3 regions of the Desulfosporosinus sp. BICA1-9 genome follow, and region 2 is predicted to be linked to each of the others. Evidence: riboswitches for the same ligand, from Rfam matches in the RefSeq annotation. Region 2 holds a riboswitch; each other region holds the start of a gene.
What was found. Region 2 has a riboswitch for cyclic di-AMP ahead of JL57_RS14825 (C40 family peptidase). Riboswitches for the same ligand answer to the same signal wherever they lie in the genome.
Positions count from the first base shown of each region.

Region 1 (4,766 bases), on a different contig from region 2:
GCTAGCAAAAGGTACCATCTTACTCCGGAAAACAAGGTTACTATTAACTATTGGTTTCGCCATATCTGGGAATATTCGAATCCTATTGTTCCTGCCTTAATCCTCGGTAGTCAAATATCATCTATTCCCTTAGGCACCTTAGTAACTCACATGGTAGGATATACATTCTTGGCACTGATCCTGGGTTGGATATTCCTTCTAACAGGGGTAAAATTCCGCCCTCAAAAGCAACTGGAAAATCAAACCAAGCTTGAAGTTTCTGCTTCGCTAGAAGCCACTCTTGTTGAATCCACTTTGACTAAAACTTCTTGGCACTCTGTGCGGTATATACTCCTGGCACTTGGCCCAATTATCGTAAACATCATCCTCGTGGTCACCTTTCATTTGAGTGCAGCGGTTTCCATGGGATTAGTCGTCCTCGCAATGATTGTAATCTTGCGCTTACGATGGAAACAAGTGATCCGTATGATGATTAATTCATTTGAGAAAAAACTCCTTTTGGGAATTCTCAGTATCATGTTCTTTCAAAATGTCCTAACGGCCTCAGGGTTGGTGCAGGAACTTGTTGCGCTTTTACAAGGCACAAATCTTCCCATCGCAATCATGCTTGGACTCAGTGCTCTGATGGTCGGAATCCTCACTGGGTCCCCCCAAGCCGTTGTTGCGATCACTTTCCCGATTATTGCAGCTCTTGCACCAGGTAGTATTAATACAGCTACCACCGCGTACATCATGGGTATCGCCGGAGCGATGCTCTCGCCGGCGCATCTTTGCCTAATTGTAACGGGGGAATACTTCAAAGGAGACATCTTTAAGTCGCTACGCCCTGTACTGCTTCTCGAAGGCATCATCCTTATGATTGTTATGGTAACTTACTTTGTATAAAAGGGCATACTGATAGAAGAATGACAAAGGAAGCTGCGCTAATCATTAGATGATGCATCTCAAGCTCTTTTGGAACTTGACAATACTACGTTAATTCCATTCATGCTCATCGAAACGGATTATAAGAGAAATAGGAAATAGGTCTGAAATAAAGAGACAATGGTGCCATCTAGCATCATTTCCTTAGGATATCCTGTCGAAACTATACAAGCTACGGACCGATACGATGAAACCTGTATTCATCGAGAAATTTGGTGAAACTGCCATCCGAATGTGATTTAGGGTGTTCAAAAGCCCTCTTGGGCCGTAATAATTCACGGTACAGAGGGCTTTATCTTTATATTGCTATACTTTTGGGGCGAGCATTTGAAAAAAACGCTTAACACTAATACCGGTTACCACGTGGTAACCGGTATTAGTACATATTCAATCTCTAATATCTGCGTGCCCCGAGGTAACGGGAGGCGTAAAAGCTATCACTAAGGCTTGATACTTTTACATTACTATTAGGGTTACTGGCATGAACAAAACGTCCTCCTCCGGTATAAATGCCCACATGTGATGCACCCTTAGCATAGGTTGTAAAGAATACTAAATCACCGGGCACAAGACCATCTCTGCCCACTGCAGTTCCTGAAGCGAATTGGCTGAACGATGTACGAGGGAGGGATATCCCAGCACCTGCCAAGACATACTTGGTAAAACCTGAACAGTCAAAGCCACTGCGTGTTGTTCCGCCAAAAACATAGGGCGTCCCTTGCAAACTAAGGGCGAAATCTACGATGCTTGAAGAACCACCGCTTCCACGAGAAGCTGCGTAAGCGACAGTGACAGGCCGACTATTGGGGCCTTTAGCGATTACTTGATTGACAGGAGCTTGAATGACTTTTTCATCGACTACCTGCTTAGTAACGTCAATCCCATTCTTTTGCACATAAGAATATGTAACTAATTTTGAGCCATTACTACCTTGAGTAATGACTTTTGTTTTGCCGTATCCTAAACTGTTATCAGATTTTGTTACGACATCATAGGGGATTGTCTCTGGACCCGAATAGGTTCCCTGACTCACGACAGTAAGATAGGGTGTTGAATCCACAAGCTTAATAATTTGGCCGGGTTGCAACTTTGTATCTTTAGTTGCTCCTGGATTACCGGCTAATACTTCATCTGTCAACATATTATTTTTGCGCGCAATAAGCCACCAAGAATCGTTGGCTAGGACAGTATAATCCTTTGTCCTTATTTTACCATCAACTAACTTCTTAAAAGCTTGATCAACTTGGATCATTTGATCTGGTTGGACCTCTGTCTCTTCGACATGAACCTCTTCGGCAAAACTAACCGAAGTGACCTTATTTTCCTCACTGGGTTTAACATAATAGGATTCATAGTCTTTAAGAACTTTATCGGAATCTTCTTTGCTGGGTAAAACTGCAATTACAGAACCATCTGCTTCTAACTTATAACCATCAAGATAAAATCCCAATTTATCTTCCAATGTCTGTTCGCTTAAAGCAGAGTCATCATAGGCTGTTCGATTTACCCTAACCTTTTCATAGGTAATTTGGTCATGGGTTTTGGCAATCAGCCCGAAGGGCTTGCCATGTTCTTCTAGAATCGTTTCAACCAGATTATTACCCGTATTAACATCACGAACTAAGCCAATCTCTTGACCGTTAATCATTACGACAGCCGCAGAAGTCGTTGTCGAAAGATAATTGGTCAGTCCTCCAGTTAGGATAATTGTAATTGCTAGACCACCGATGACTTTCGGTGATTTCCATGATATTTTTTGGAGAGTGTTACGGAAAGATTGTTTGAAATCGAGTTGCATTGTTTTTCACCTTTCATAGCTTACGAGGTTAGTTGACGGATTCGGGCAAGAAGGTGTAAGCCCGACGCGTATAATGCGCGTTTCACCCCATAAAAATATCCCCCGCTCTAGATGAATCTAGATTCAGCCTTATTTTTCCTTTTTACGGCACATCATAAATTATTCGACGAAATATGCAAATGTCCTTTAAATAATTTTATGTAAAACTTGGTAAAATAGTTCATCTTACACTAAAAAAACCCCCACTTCTTGTAAGTGGGAGTTTCATTTGATGGGGTGAATGAGTTCACTGGGCGCCATTGACATTGATAAAAGGAACAGCGCCACCAGTAACATTTGGAAGTTTACCATCCCATTTTTCAATGGCTTTAATTTGAGCTTCAATTTCTCTTAGCTTAACAAGTTCCGGGGTGACTTCTTGTTTTTGGAGACGTAACGATTCAGCTTCAGCTTTAGCTTGCTCGATTTTCTGTTTAGCCTCAATTTCGATTCTCTGAAGATCAAGATTGGCTTTTAAAGCTCGCTGCTCAGCAATTTGTTTTTGCTCGATTGCGTTATTGAACTCCTCACTGAATTTGAATTCTGTAATGTTAATTTCATCAAGAATCATATAATAAGTGGATAATTTTGACGACAGTGTCTCTTTGATCTTGGAACTAACTTCTGAACGTTTTGAGATCAGCTCCTCAGCAGTGTATTGGGCAGTAACCGCTTTTACTGCTTCGCCGATGGCGGGATCTACAATTCGATCTCCATAGGATAAACCTACACTTTGATACAGCTTATTCGCTGCACTGGGCTCAAGGTGAAAGTTAACTGCGACAGTTGTGGTAACGATTTGTAGGTCTTTTGAAGCGGCCGTTTGATCGGATTGAGATTTTTGGACTCGTACATCAACATGGATCACGTCTTGAATGAAGGGGATCTTAAAATGAATCCCTTCAGTTAAAACGATCGGGCTCACTGCCCCTAATTGAAGAACGATGCCTCTTTGACCTGCATTCACGATGACAAAGGCATTTAGCCCCAAGAAAATAAGGACTAGAAGCACTAGGCCAGATGTGATAAGGCTTTTACTCATTTTAGGTTTTGGAATCATATTGACAACCTTTGAAGAATCCAGTTGGGTGCCCTCCTCTCATTTATATCGAGTAGATTATTTTCTGCTTTTCCCTGACCTTAGGTAAGATTCCCGTTTATCAAGAACGCGATATTTATTAGTACTCTTTTTTGCAATAAGTATGACGAATTTATTTGAAAGAGGAGGACATTCGATGCCGTCTAAGGTCAGCACGAGGTATAGATATAAAGCAACTAGATGTAGTAATATAGTAAATAATTGAAAAGTAGAAAATGGAGGAATTAGCTAAGGAAGTTACTAGCACAACATCTTTTCCACTCATCTGGAGATCCTGAGCAATTTTCCAGAAATGATTTCCCTGAACTGGCTCCAATAGAACCTCCATATTGCCCCCACAAACAGCGATTCCAGCAGTAATAGTCTCCTGATTAATTTCTAGGCGATGTATTTCAGTGCTTGCTTCACTTTCAGCAGTCGACAACGCCAGTGCCTGTTTTGTGATCAGTTTTTCTGCAGTTCCTCCTCCAATAGTTCCTATTGTTTGGCCAGTCTCCATGACCAACATTTGGGTACCCAGATCACGTGGTGTCGAACCCTCAGTGCGGATAATCGTCGCAAGTACAGCCTTTACTTGAGTATTTTGAGCATTTATAATAGCCTGTATTATTGTTTCATCCAAAAAAGCACCTCTCAATCTCAAGTTCCTTGGCTAAGATGAGTATTACTTTAATAAAACCATCCATTTCCAAAATTGTCAATGCCATTACTATGAATCAATCCTAAACAGGGTGGAGACCAGATAATTGTTCAAAGAAATAGCGAAAAGGAAAGGTAGGAAGAAAATGGGAGAATTAGAAAAACATGCACGATTATTTAACCTAATTGCTCCTGTCTACAATGTCTTTTTTGGAGGTCAAGTTAGGAATTATCGCGCTATTCTGGACAAATATGAAGAGTTGCTGA
Region 1 covers NZ_JUEE01000188.1:19,264-24,029, reverse strand. Annotated here, with positions in the region: gene JL57_RS23405 (DUF401 family protein) at 1-885, shown strand, start outside; gene JL57_RS23400 (NlpC/P60 family protein) at 1,319-2,722, opposite strand; cyclic di-AMP (ydaO/yuaA leader) riboswitch at 2,725-2,861, opposite strand; gene JL57_RS23395 (prohibitin family protein) at 3,009-3,845, opposite strand; gene JL57_RS23390 (XdhC family protein) at 3,973-4,482, opposite strand; gene JL57_RS23385 (class I SAM-dependent methyltransferase) at 4,646-4,766, shown strand, end outside.
Region 1: it holds a riboswitch for cyclic di-AMP, as region 2 does, so the genes downstream of both, JL57_RS23400 (NlpC/P60 family protein) here and JL57_RS14825 (C40 family peptidase) in region 2, are expected to answer to the same signal.

Region 2 (4,766 bases):
AAAACCCTTACGGTGTCAGGACCCCTCGGGACTTTAGCCATCGCACAGGTCCGCTACCCTGCAACCGCACAAATTCTCAATCCCCAAGATGTCCGCTTCCAATCCTCAGTCTTTCGCTCTCTACTCTTCGCTGGAGGATTGGCGCTTCTATTTGGGATTATTCTCAGTTACTTTACAAGCCGTCAACTCGTCGCTCCACTCAAACGATTAACGAAAGCTGCTGATCGTATTGGTCATGGGCACCTTGACGAACGCGTTTCCGTTCGCTCCAAAGACGAGGTAGGGCAACTAGCGAACGCTTTTAATATGATGGCCGACAATTTGGATCGCCAAGAAACCCTCCGCAAACAGTTTACCGCCGATATCGCCCACGAACTGCGCACTCCCTTGACCTCGATCAAAAGCTATATTGAAGCCTTTCAAGATAACGTCCTTCCAGCTAATCAAGAAAATCTCTCCTCCATTCATGAGGAGATTGACCGATTAGTAGACTTGTCCAGCGATCTAAAAGACTTAAATATAGCAGAAATCGGTGCTTTAAAGCTAATCCTCGAACCTGTGGACTTAAAGCTTCTTCTTGAAAAAATCATTCGCAGCCTTTATCCCCTCATCCAGGAAAAGGAATTAACTCTAAATTGGAACGTCTCGGAAGAATCCGTGACTACGTCCGGAGACGAGCGCCTTCTGACCCGGCTCTTCTACAATCTGGTGCATAATGCTTATCGGTACTCTAACGCAGGCGGTCAGGTTACCGTCGTGCTTACAGAAACACCGGATTTTGCTGAAATTAAGATTACAAACACAGGTATAGGCATCTCGGAAGACGACCTTCCTTTAATATTCGAGCGTTTTTACCGAGCTGACAAATCTCGAACCCGTGAGACAGGGGGAACTGGAATTGGTCTGGCGCTGGTCCGCCAAATTATAGACCTCCATCAAGGCACGATCACCGTACAGAGTGAAGTCGGGCATGAGACTGAATTCATCGTCCAGCTTCCTAAAGAGATAAAAGTAGTGGCTGAGGATTAGATTTCCTCAGCCACTACTTTTATGTTTCCATTTATGCCACTTCTTAGGACTTATCTTCCCATGGATCCCATCATATTGTTGCCGCTTGATTTTTGGGCTGGCTGTTGAGAAGCGTTAGAATTGTTCGGTTTGTTCGTTCCAGTCATTCCTTGCGTGTGTTGGGAACTATTCATCTGGTCATTCATTTGAGTGTTCATAGGCATATTTTGCATTTGAGTATTTATCGGCATGTTTTGCATCTGAGTATTTACTGGCATGTTTTGCATTTGATCATTCATGGACACGGCGGAACTCCTCATTTGATCGTTGACATCTGTCTTGGATGGAACTGTTTGATCAGGCTGAGTGGTTTCTACCTGCTCAACTTCGGTGCTTGTGACATCATTGTTGTTCATATAGGCCTGTGCAGTCGAAGCTTTTGGCTGCATATCCGTGGTATTTTTGCCAATTGTAGTAGCGTTTACGATCCCTGCCAATCCAAGTACCATAACCATTGATAATGAAACCATTAAAACTCTCTTCTTCATAATTCATTCAAATCCTTTCATAATTCGTAACTTGGTGTTTACTTTGTAACTCTAATACTTGAAGCAATTTGTGATCTTCAGTCTGGCTGTCACCTCCTGTAGTCGCTAAAGTATTCGTACACCTGTTTAATTATCAAGGGGTAGGTTGAAAAAATTTTTTAAAAGTCAGGCATGAGACTGAATTCATCGTCCAGCTTCCATAAGAGATCAAAGTGGCTGAGGAATAGCTCCTCAGCCACTTTTATTTAGAACATATGCGATATCAGATTCACCAACTCATGGACAAAAATCTGTCGCCTCAGTTGATTCTGCCTTAGAATATATATGGATCTCAGCATATTGTTACTCCAGATGTTTAGTCTATTAACTGTTTATGACTTTATAACCAGCATCTTCTACGGCCTTAATAAGTAATGAACGTTCAGTCGTTCCTAAAACTACTGCTTGTTTACTAGCTAAATCGACTTCTGCTTGAGTAACACCAGGTACATTTGATAACGCTTTTTCAACTGAACTCTTGCAGTGACCACAAGTCATTCCCTCAATTTTTAATACAGTACCATCTTGTGGATTCAACGCATTCCCTCCAGAATGACCTTTATTCGAATGTCCACAGCAACCACTCATTTCAACATCTCTCCTTTTTTAAAAGGTAAAATCTTTGGCTTGTTATCTCCCTTTGCAATGAACCAAATATATCGTACAAACTGGTGTTATGATTCCAAAAATCAGCTCAAAATATCCTTATTTAAAGTTAGAACTTGAATTAACACAATTTAATTTTGTAAGGAACACAATTCATTGCCAACTTAAACACAACGGAGTCTTGAAGTCGGGGTCTTCTTGCTAACGTTTGATAAAATTATGTTCAAAAAAACCGTAAATTTCTCATGAAGAAAGGACCCTGATTGATGTTCAGGATCCCTTCTTATATGCAACGCATCCAACTGTCCGGCATTACTAGTCTACATTTTCTTATCGAATCCGTCGAGCGCCTAGATAACGTTTTGCCCAATAGCTATCCGACAAGCTCTGAATATCTACTCCTTTACTAGCAGCTCCGATTGTACGCCCTCCACCAATATATATCCTCACATCCGTAGCACCAGGGGCATAGGTTTGGAAAAAAACGAGATCTCCAGGTCTTAACTCATTACGGCTGACAGGTGTGCCAAGTTTGTACTGATCGGCGGCAACTCGAGGTAGAGTAATCCCGGAAGCTTTGAACACATATTGCACAAATCCGGAACAATCAAATCCTTTTAGACTCGTTCCGCCCCAAACATAAGGAATCCCTTGTAAACTTAGGGCACGGCTAATGAGCTTGTCAACATCTAAACTTCCCCTAGACACTTGGGATACTGGAACCTGTTTAGTCCCAGAGGCCACCTTCAGCGAAGAAGCGCTAGGCTTTTTAACGGTCTGAGGTTTTTGAGTCGTCTTGTCCACGGTCGCTGGAGTTTTCGTTTCAACAGGAGTTGACGTTTGCTTTTCGTCAGGAAGATTATTACTTTCAGGTTGTGACACGTTCGTTTTGACCTCGATCTTAGGTGTCCAATTAAATGCCTCACGCATTCTCTCAGAATATACTTTCGATGTGGAAACTGCTAAAGAAGGATTTTTGAGTAAGGTAGTTTGAACTGTATCAAACTTTGGGACATCCTGAGAATTGAGCATTGCAGCTTGAGATGGGGTTATCCCCGTTAAGCTGCTTGTCAAAATAACACCCGCAAGGGCAACCCCACTAAACCACTTTTTCTTGGGAATTAACACTAAGTTGTCCACCTTTCTTTACTTACGAGGTTAGTTGACGGATTCGGGCTAAGGTGTAAGCCCTACATGTTCTACACATGATTCACCCCACATGAAATCCCCCGTTCTGAGCATCCAAAAGCTCAGATTCAGCACTTTAATTATTATGTTTCACATTAAAGGTAATGTAAGAATGGAATGAAACGATCTCAACCCCCTTCTGAATACCACTTAATGATACTACACAAATATGAATTCCCCATGAACGGGAATCTCTAATTGACGATCACTTCACGCGAACCTATTCTCAGACTCGAACATATACTTTCCTAAAATGCTAAAGGACGTGAACGGATATGGTGGTCTCGCCAGATCTCCCCAGCTTACCCTTTATTTTGAGAAATGGAGTAAAATACTTTGAGTTAATTGCCCAACCCGTACAACGGGAGATTCTTCCTGGACTCTACATTAATGCTTGGGGATATAATGGTAGTACACCCGGACCGACTATCCATGTTTATCCAGGGGACTTTGTCAATATTCGTGTTTTCAACAGGCTTCCCGAATCAACTAGCGTGCACTGGCACGGTTTAGATGTTCCAAACGTCATGGATGGTGCCCCTGGTATGACAACTAGCCCTGAGATTGGACCCGGAAACTATTTTGACTATCAATTTCAGATTAATAATCCACCCGGTACTCACATGTATCACGCTCATTTGGATGCGCTGCGTCAGGAAATGATGGGCCTACAAGGCGGCCTGATTATTTTGGAACCAGACCAACCAAGCTGCGTTCATCGTGATTACTTCCTCATGTTCCAGGAGTTCCATGTCGACAAACAGCCCATGCGAGGATATACACCCGGTGTCTATGATCTCGATCCTTACAATATGGACTATAATTTCTTTACAATTAATGGGCGATGTTTTCCAGACACCACGCCACTAGAAGTCTGTATTGGTGAGAATGTTCGCATTCGTTTGAGTAATGCCATGGAAACCGCCCACCCAATCCATCTCCACGGCCATCAATTCTATGTAACCGCTTCTGATGGCAACACGATTCCTCTTGGTCAACGACTTTTGCGAAGCAATATATTAGTTGCTTCTGGAGATACTTGGGATATTGAGTTTTCGGCTAATAATCCCGGTCAGTGGCCTTTTCACTGCCATATACCGCACCATATGACCAATAACATGTCTAAATCGGGAGGCGGGATGATGACAACGGTTCTTTATAAACAGTGAACTCGTTCAGCTAAAGCTGAACATCGAGGCTTCAGGTACGAAAGCCTCCTGAGACGATAGTCTCCAGTAACGAAAGCCTCCGGTAACGATATTCTCCAGTACGATAGTCTCCAGTGGAGAGTATCGCCGAAGCCGCAAACCCTCAAAGGAATACCTACCGGCGTAGGATAGAGTATCGCCGAAAGCGCACAGTCTTTAACAAATACAT
Region 2 covers NZ_JUEE01000124.1:3,747-8,512, reverse strand. Annotated here, with positions in the region: partial or broken gene JL57_RS14840 (cell wall metabolism sensor histidine kinase WalK) at 1-1,029, shown strand, start outside; gene JL57_RS14835 (hypothetical protein) at 1,080-1,556, opposite strand; gene JL57_RS14830 (heavy-metal-associated domain-containing protein) at 1,920-2,183, opposite strand; gene JL57_RS14825 (C40 family peptidase) at 2,532-3,329, opposite strand; cyclic di-AMP (ydaO/yuaA leader) riboswitch at 3,334-3,473, opposite strand; gene JL57_RS14820 (multicopper oxidase family protein) at 3,665-4,558, shown strand.

Region 3 (4,766 bases), on a different contig from region 2:
AATTCTAGTTTACGCAGTTTGTTTCCTCCCAGGCCATAAGGGGTCAGATCGTCTCGTTTCCAATATAATGAGTCTTCACCCCAAGCAAGGCGACTTCTTTGAATAGGTGTTGGCCCCCCCATTAAGGGAATGCGAGGGGGAAACGGCAAACTTTGCAGTAACGAATTAAACATAGGACACCTCCCTAAAAATATGTAGCAAAGGCATTTGGCATCAGACTAACCCTATGGTTTAAGCCTGTCATGGACGGTGACTTTAAATATTTACTGAGGTTTTCTAGTCATAAATTTTGATTCGACTTTTTCGAAGCCAAACTGCTCGTACAATCCATGCGCATCTCTAGTTACCAAATAGCCCCAGATATTTTTGAACTCCGGTGTCTCAATTATACAAGCTATTAGTTTCTTACCAAGCCCTTTTCCCCAATGATTCTTATCTATGTAAACATCGCAAATCCAAACCATCGTTGAATAGTCGGACACGACCCTCGCAAAACCAACCAACTCTTCTGCATGATATACTCCATAACAAAATGAATTCAGGATAGTCTTTTCAATAAGCTCTTTCGATCTATCGCTAGCCCAATAGCTATCCGATAAAAACTCCTTAACCCGATCAACAGACACCAATGATTTATCAGTATTTATTGTATAACCCTCAAATTCCCATTTCAACTGGTGTTACCTCCTATTATTATAAATCCAGCATAGCCTTTTTGCTTCTCAGCCGCTTTCAAACCCTGTACCTTACAATAATACTTTTCTACAAAAACCTTCCAATTCCTTTAACTAAACCCTTTGCTTTTTGCCTTAAAGCCCTGATACCGAAAACAACGTTCTGGAAAATTACCCTATCTCCACAACGTTGTTTTTAGTTTATTGGGTTTCGAAGTTCGCGTAATTCAGCAAAGTTTGGTATTCTAGAAAGTGGGCTAGGTTAAATAAGACAAGAATGGAATCTAACTATGCAAAAGAAACGCTATCATACGTTTAATGAACACTTGCGCGATAAGTTTGGGGAGAAAATCTTTAAGGTCTCCCTGGACGCTGGTTTTACATGCCCAAATCGAGATGGAACCTTGGGCACGGGTGGGTGTGTCTATTGCAGTGCTCGGGGGTCCGGAGATTTTGCCGGAGAGCAACGGTTATCCCTTCATGAACAATTTAGTGAAGTTAAGGCACGAATGATGAAAAAATGGCCGACTGCCAAGTATATCGCTTATTTCCAGGCCTATACCAATACTTACGCTTCGGTAGAGCGGTTGCGCGTGATTTATGAAGAGGCCCTTGCGGAGGAGAAGGTCGTCGGGCTGTCCATCTCCACTAGACCAGACTGCCTGCCGGAGGATGTTCTAAATTATCTCGAAGAACTGAATCAAAGGACCTATTTATGGGTTGAGTTGGGTTTGCAAAGTAGACATGACCGAACGATGGAATGGATAGGCAGGGGGCATGACTATGCCCAATTTCTCAAGGGTCTTGAGCAGTTGCAGGCCAGAGGAATACGGGTTTGCGCCCACATAATCTTGGGTCTACCGGGAGAAACGAAAGCGGAGATGATGGCAACCGCGCAAGTGGTTGCCAAGCTTCCCTTAGAAGGGATTAAAATTCACTTACTGCATGTTTTAAGGGGAACTCCATTGGCAACAATTTTTCAGGACGAGCCTTTTGATCTCATGTCGAAAGAGGAGTATGTTGCGCTGGTTGCCGATATTTTAGAGATTCTACCACCAGAGATGGTTATTCATCGCCTTACGGGAGACGGCCCACCCGATGATCTGATTGGACCTCTGTGGAGCCGTAAAAAATGGGAGGTTCTCAATGCTATCGATGCTGAGTTAGAACGGCGAGATTCATGGCAAGGAAAAAGGCAGGTATAAAAAAAATAGCGATCTCGAAAGATCGCCAGAAAGAGGAGAGTACATGAGATTATGGCCTCAGAGGAGGCCGTAAGGGCAAAGGTTGGTGGGAACCAAATGCTTTAGAGCTGCTCGAAGGTTTAGGGGTGGATGGGGTTATATTGAAGCTGGGAGCTAAGTTCAAATATCGTTTCAGATCTGAATTTGTATCCATAATCCGTTGAGTTATTTGGTCATTATTAAGACGTTCTGTCATGTTGCACAGCTCCTTTCAAGAGTGCGTTTTCTACTAATTATGGCGTCTCATACTGGATGTGCTTTCCTTCCCAAGTACGCAAAACAGCTTTGTTTTCATCGAGGGACACAAGGTATTGAGGAGAAATGGGTGTTTTGCCTCCACCTTTAGGGGCATTAATAATATATGTTGGCACAGCAAGTCCGGAGGTATGGCCACGTAACTGTTCCATAACTGCAATTCCGTCTTGGATTCTGGGAACGAAATGGCGGGTTCCTTTGACATTTTTAGCATGGAAGATATAGTAGGGGCGAACCCTGATTTTCAGCAATTCATGATTAAGTTTTTTCATAACCTCTGGCTGATGATTGATACCTTTGAGTAAAACCGCCTGATTCCCCAGGACCACACCGGCTGCAATCAGTTTATCGGCCGCATCTTTAGCGTCTTTTGTGACTTCTTTGGGGTGGTTGAACTGAGTATTAATGTAGATAGGAGGGTATTTTGCCAGGACTGTGCATAATTCATCCGTAATGCGCATGGGTAGGGTGACTGGAGCCCGCGTCCCAAGGCGCTTGATTTCTACGTGGGGGATAGCGTGGAGTTCTCCGAGAAGCCAATCTAAGGTTAGATCACTAAGTAGTAAGGCATCTCCTCCCGTCACTAAGACATCGCGGATTTCAGGGTTTGCCCGAATGTAGTCCAGTGCCTCTTTAAGCTGATGGCGCGGAGAATGGGTATCTGTTTCCCCAATATTTCGTCTGCGTTGACAATGTCGGCAGTACATAGCACACATGTTAGTGACGTTGATGATTAAACGATCTGGGTAACGTCGTGTTATGCTGGCAGCAGGGGATGTAATTGCCTCTCCCATGGGATCTTCTTCACCAAAATTATCAAAAAGTTCTGCCTGGGTGGGTAATCCTTGTAGCCGAATAGGATCAAAGGGATCAGTATCATCCATTAAACTCAGATAATAAGGAGATACAGCCCAGCGAAAGGTTTTCCCAACACGTTCAAGTTCAATGCGTTGCTCAGCTGTTAAGGGTAGTAACGAATCTAGGACATGGGAATCTGATATTCTGTGGGTCATTTGCCAATGCCAGTTTTCCCAGTCTTCAGGCGTTGCGCCGAAATAGCTTAGAATCTTTGCTCGACGAGTTTCGAACATTTCTGAACAAACGGATCCAGTCGGAATACTCTCCGATTGGGTTAAATATGGGGTAATCATTTGTTTAAGCTCTTCTGCTCGCTTCAGTGCGTATTGACGAAAGGCATCTGGACGGTTTTGTAGTTGAACGGACATTTATATCCCTCCTTGAAATTAGATTTCCGAATGGGTTCCTTAGTTTGGCCTGGGGGGATAACAGTTGGGTTCTTTTTTCAAACAAAAAAGAACCGATTATATATAACGGCTCCCAACGGTAATAACGCAGAATATCACGTTAAACGTGCTTCAACGCCTACGAGGTTAGCTGTCGGGTTCGAGCTGAAACATGCTCTACGCGTTTAGCGATTCACCCCAAGAATGGTTCCCCCGTTTTCCCTTTGGGAAATTCAGCAGTTTAATATAACATTTTTTTACTAACAACCTAATAATAGCATATAAGTTGTTACCCGTCAATAGCATGATGTCAGCTGATGTTGGCTATGTTATAATAGAATGAAATTCATTGGAAATTCGAACCAGGAAGTACGATAAGGGGTTGAACATATTGGACCATGCACGTTATCAAGAAATCGCCATTGACATAGCCCACGCCATTATGATGGGGGAGTACCATGAGGGAGTAAGGATACATGGCCGTTCTACTTTAGCAGGGCGGTATAATGTATCTCCAGAAACCATTCGTCGGGCCATCGCCGTTTTGCAAAATGTCGGTGTGGTGATGGTCAGTCAAGGCGTAGGAATTACGGTAACATCGAAAGCTATGGCTGAAAAATTTGTTAAATCCTTTGATCAAAAAGGAGAAATTCAGGTCTTTGTAGAAGATTTGAAAAAGCTGATGGATCAAAGGCGTGAAAATGACTTAAAGATTGAAAGTCATCTGAACAAGTTTTTAGGTTATTCAGATCGTTTAATGTCTCGTTGGATGGATATCGGAGAAGTAGAAATCGGAAAAAGCTCACCGGCCATTGGCAAGACCTTGAAAGAATTGAAAATCCGGGAGCGTACAGGAACCACCATTGTAGCGGTGGTTCGAGACGGCCTTGAGCAGTTTTCACCGGAGACAGGGTTTGTCCTTCGGGGAGAAGATGTCTTACTGGTAGCTGGCTCAGCTGAGGGTCAGCAAAAATTAAAGTTAATTCTATGATTTGGAGTAGGCACGATGTATCCAGGTATTGATATTATTGAAATAGAACGAGTCGTTCAGGCCTATAAGAGGCAACCTAAATTGTTTGAGCGTCTTTTCACAATCCAAGAGCGTGAGAACTTACTGGGAAAAGGCATCCAGAGTTATGCTGCTCGTTTTGCTGGCAAAGAGGCTATTCTAAAGACCTTAGGGACAGGGCTTAGCGGCTTATCTTGGCACGATATAGAAATCTTGAATGATTTAAGCGGAGAGCCTCTGGTCTATCTCAGTTCTAGAGCTATGAATCAAGTCAGAGCCAGGGGCGGGTCCCAAGTAAGGGTAAGCTTGACCCATAATCGAACCCAAGCGATGGCCTTTG
Region 3 covers NZ_JUEE01000182.1:51,674-56,439, reverse strand. Annotated here, with positions in the region: gene JL57_RS23090 (D-cysteine desulfhydrase family protein) at 1-173, opposite strand, end outside; gene JL57_RS23085 (GNAT family N-acetyltransferase) at 264-674, opposite strand; gene JL57_RS23080 (TIGR01212 family radical SAM protein) at 965-1,879, shown strand; gene eam (glutamate 2,3-aminomutase) at 2,152-3,399, opposite strand; cyclic di-AMP (ydaO/yuaA leader) riboswitch at 3,539-3,666, opposite strand; gene JL57_RS23070 (TrkA C-terminal domain-containing protein) at 3,806-4,408, shown strand; gene acpS (holo-ACP synthase) at 4,424-4,766, shown strand, end outside.
Region 3: it holds a riboswitch for cyclic di-AMP, as region 2 does, so the genes downstream of both, eam (glutamate 2,3-aminomutase) here and JL57_RS14825 (C40 family peptidase) in region 2, are expected to answer to the same signal.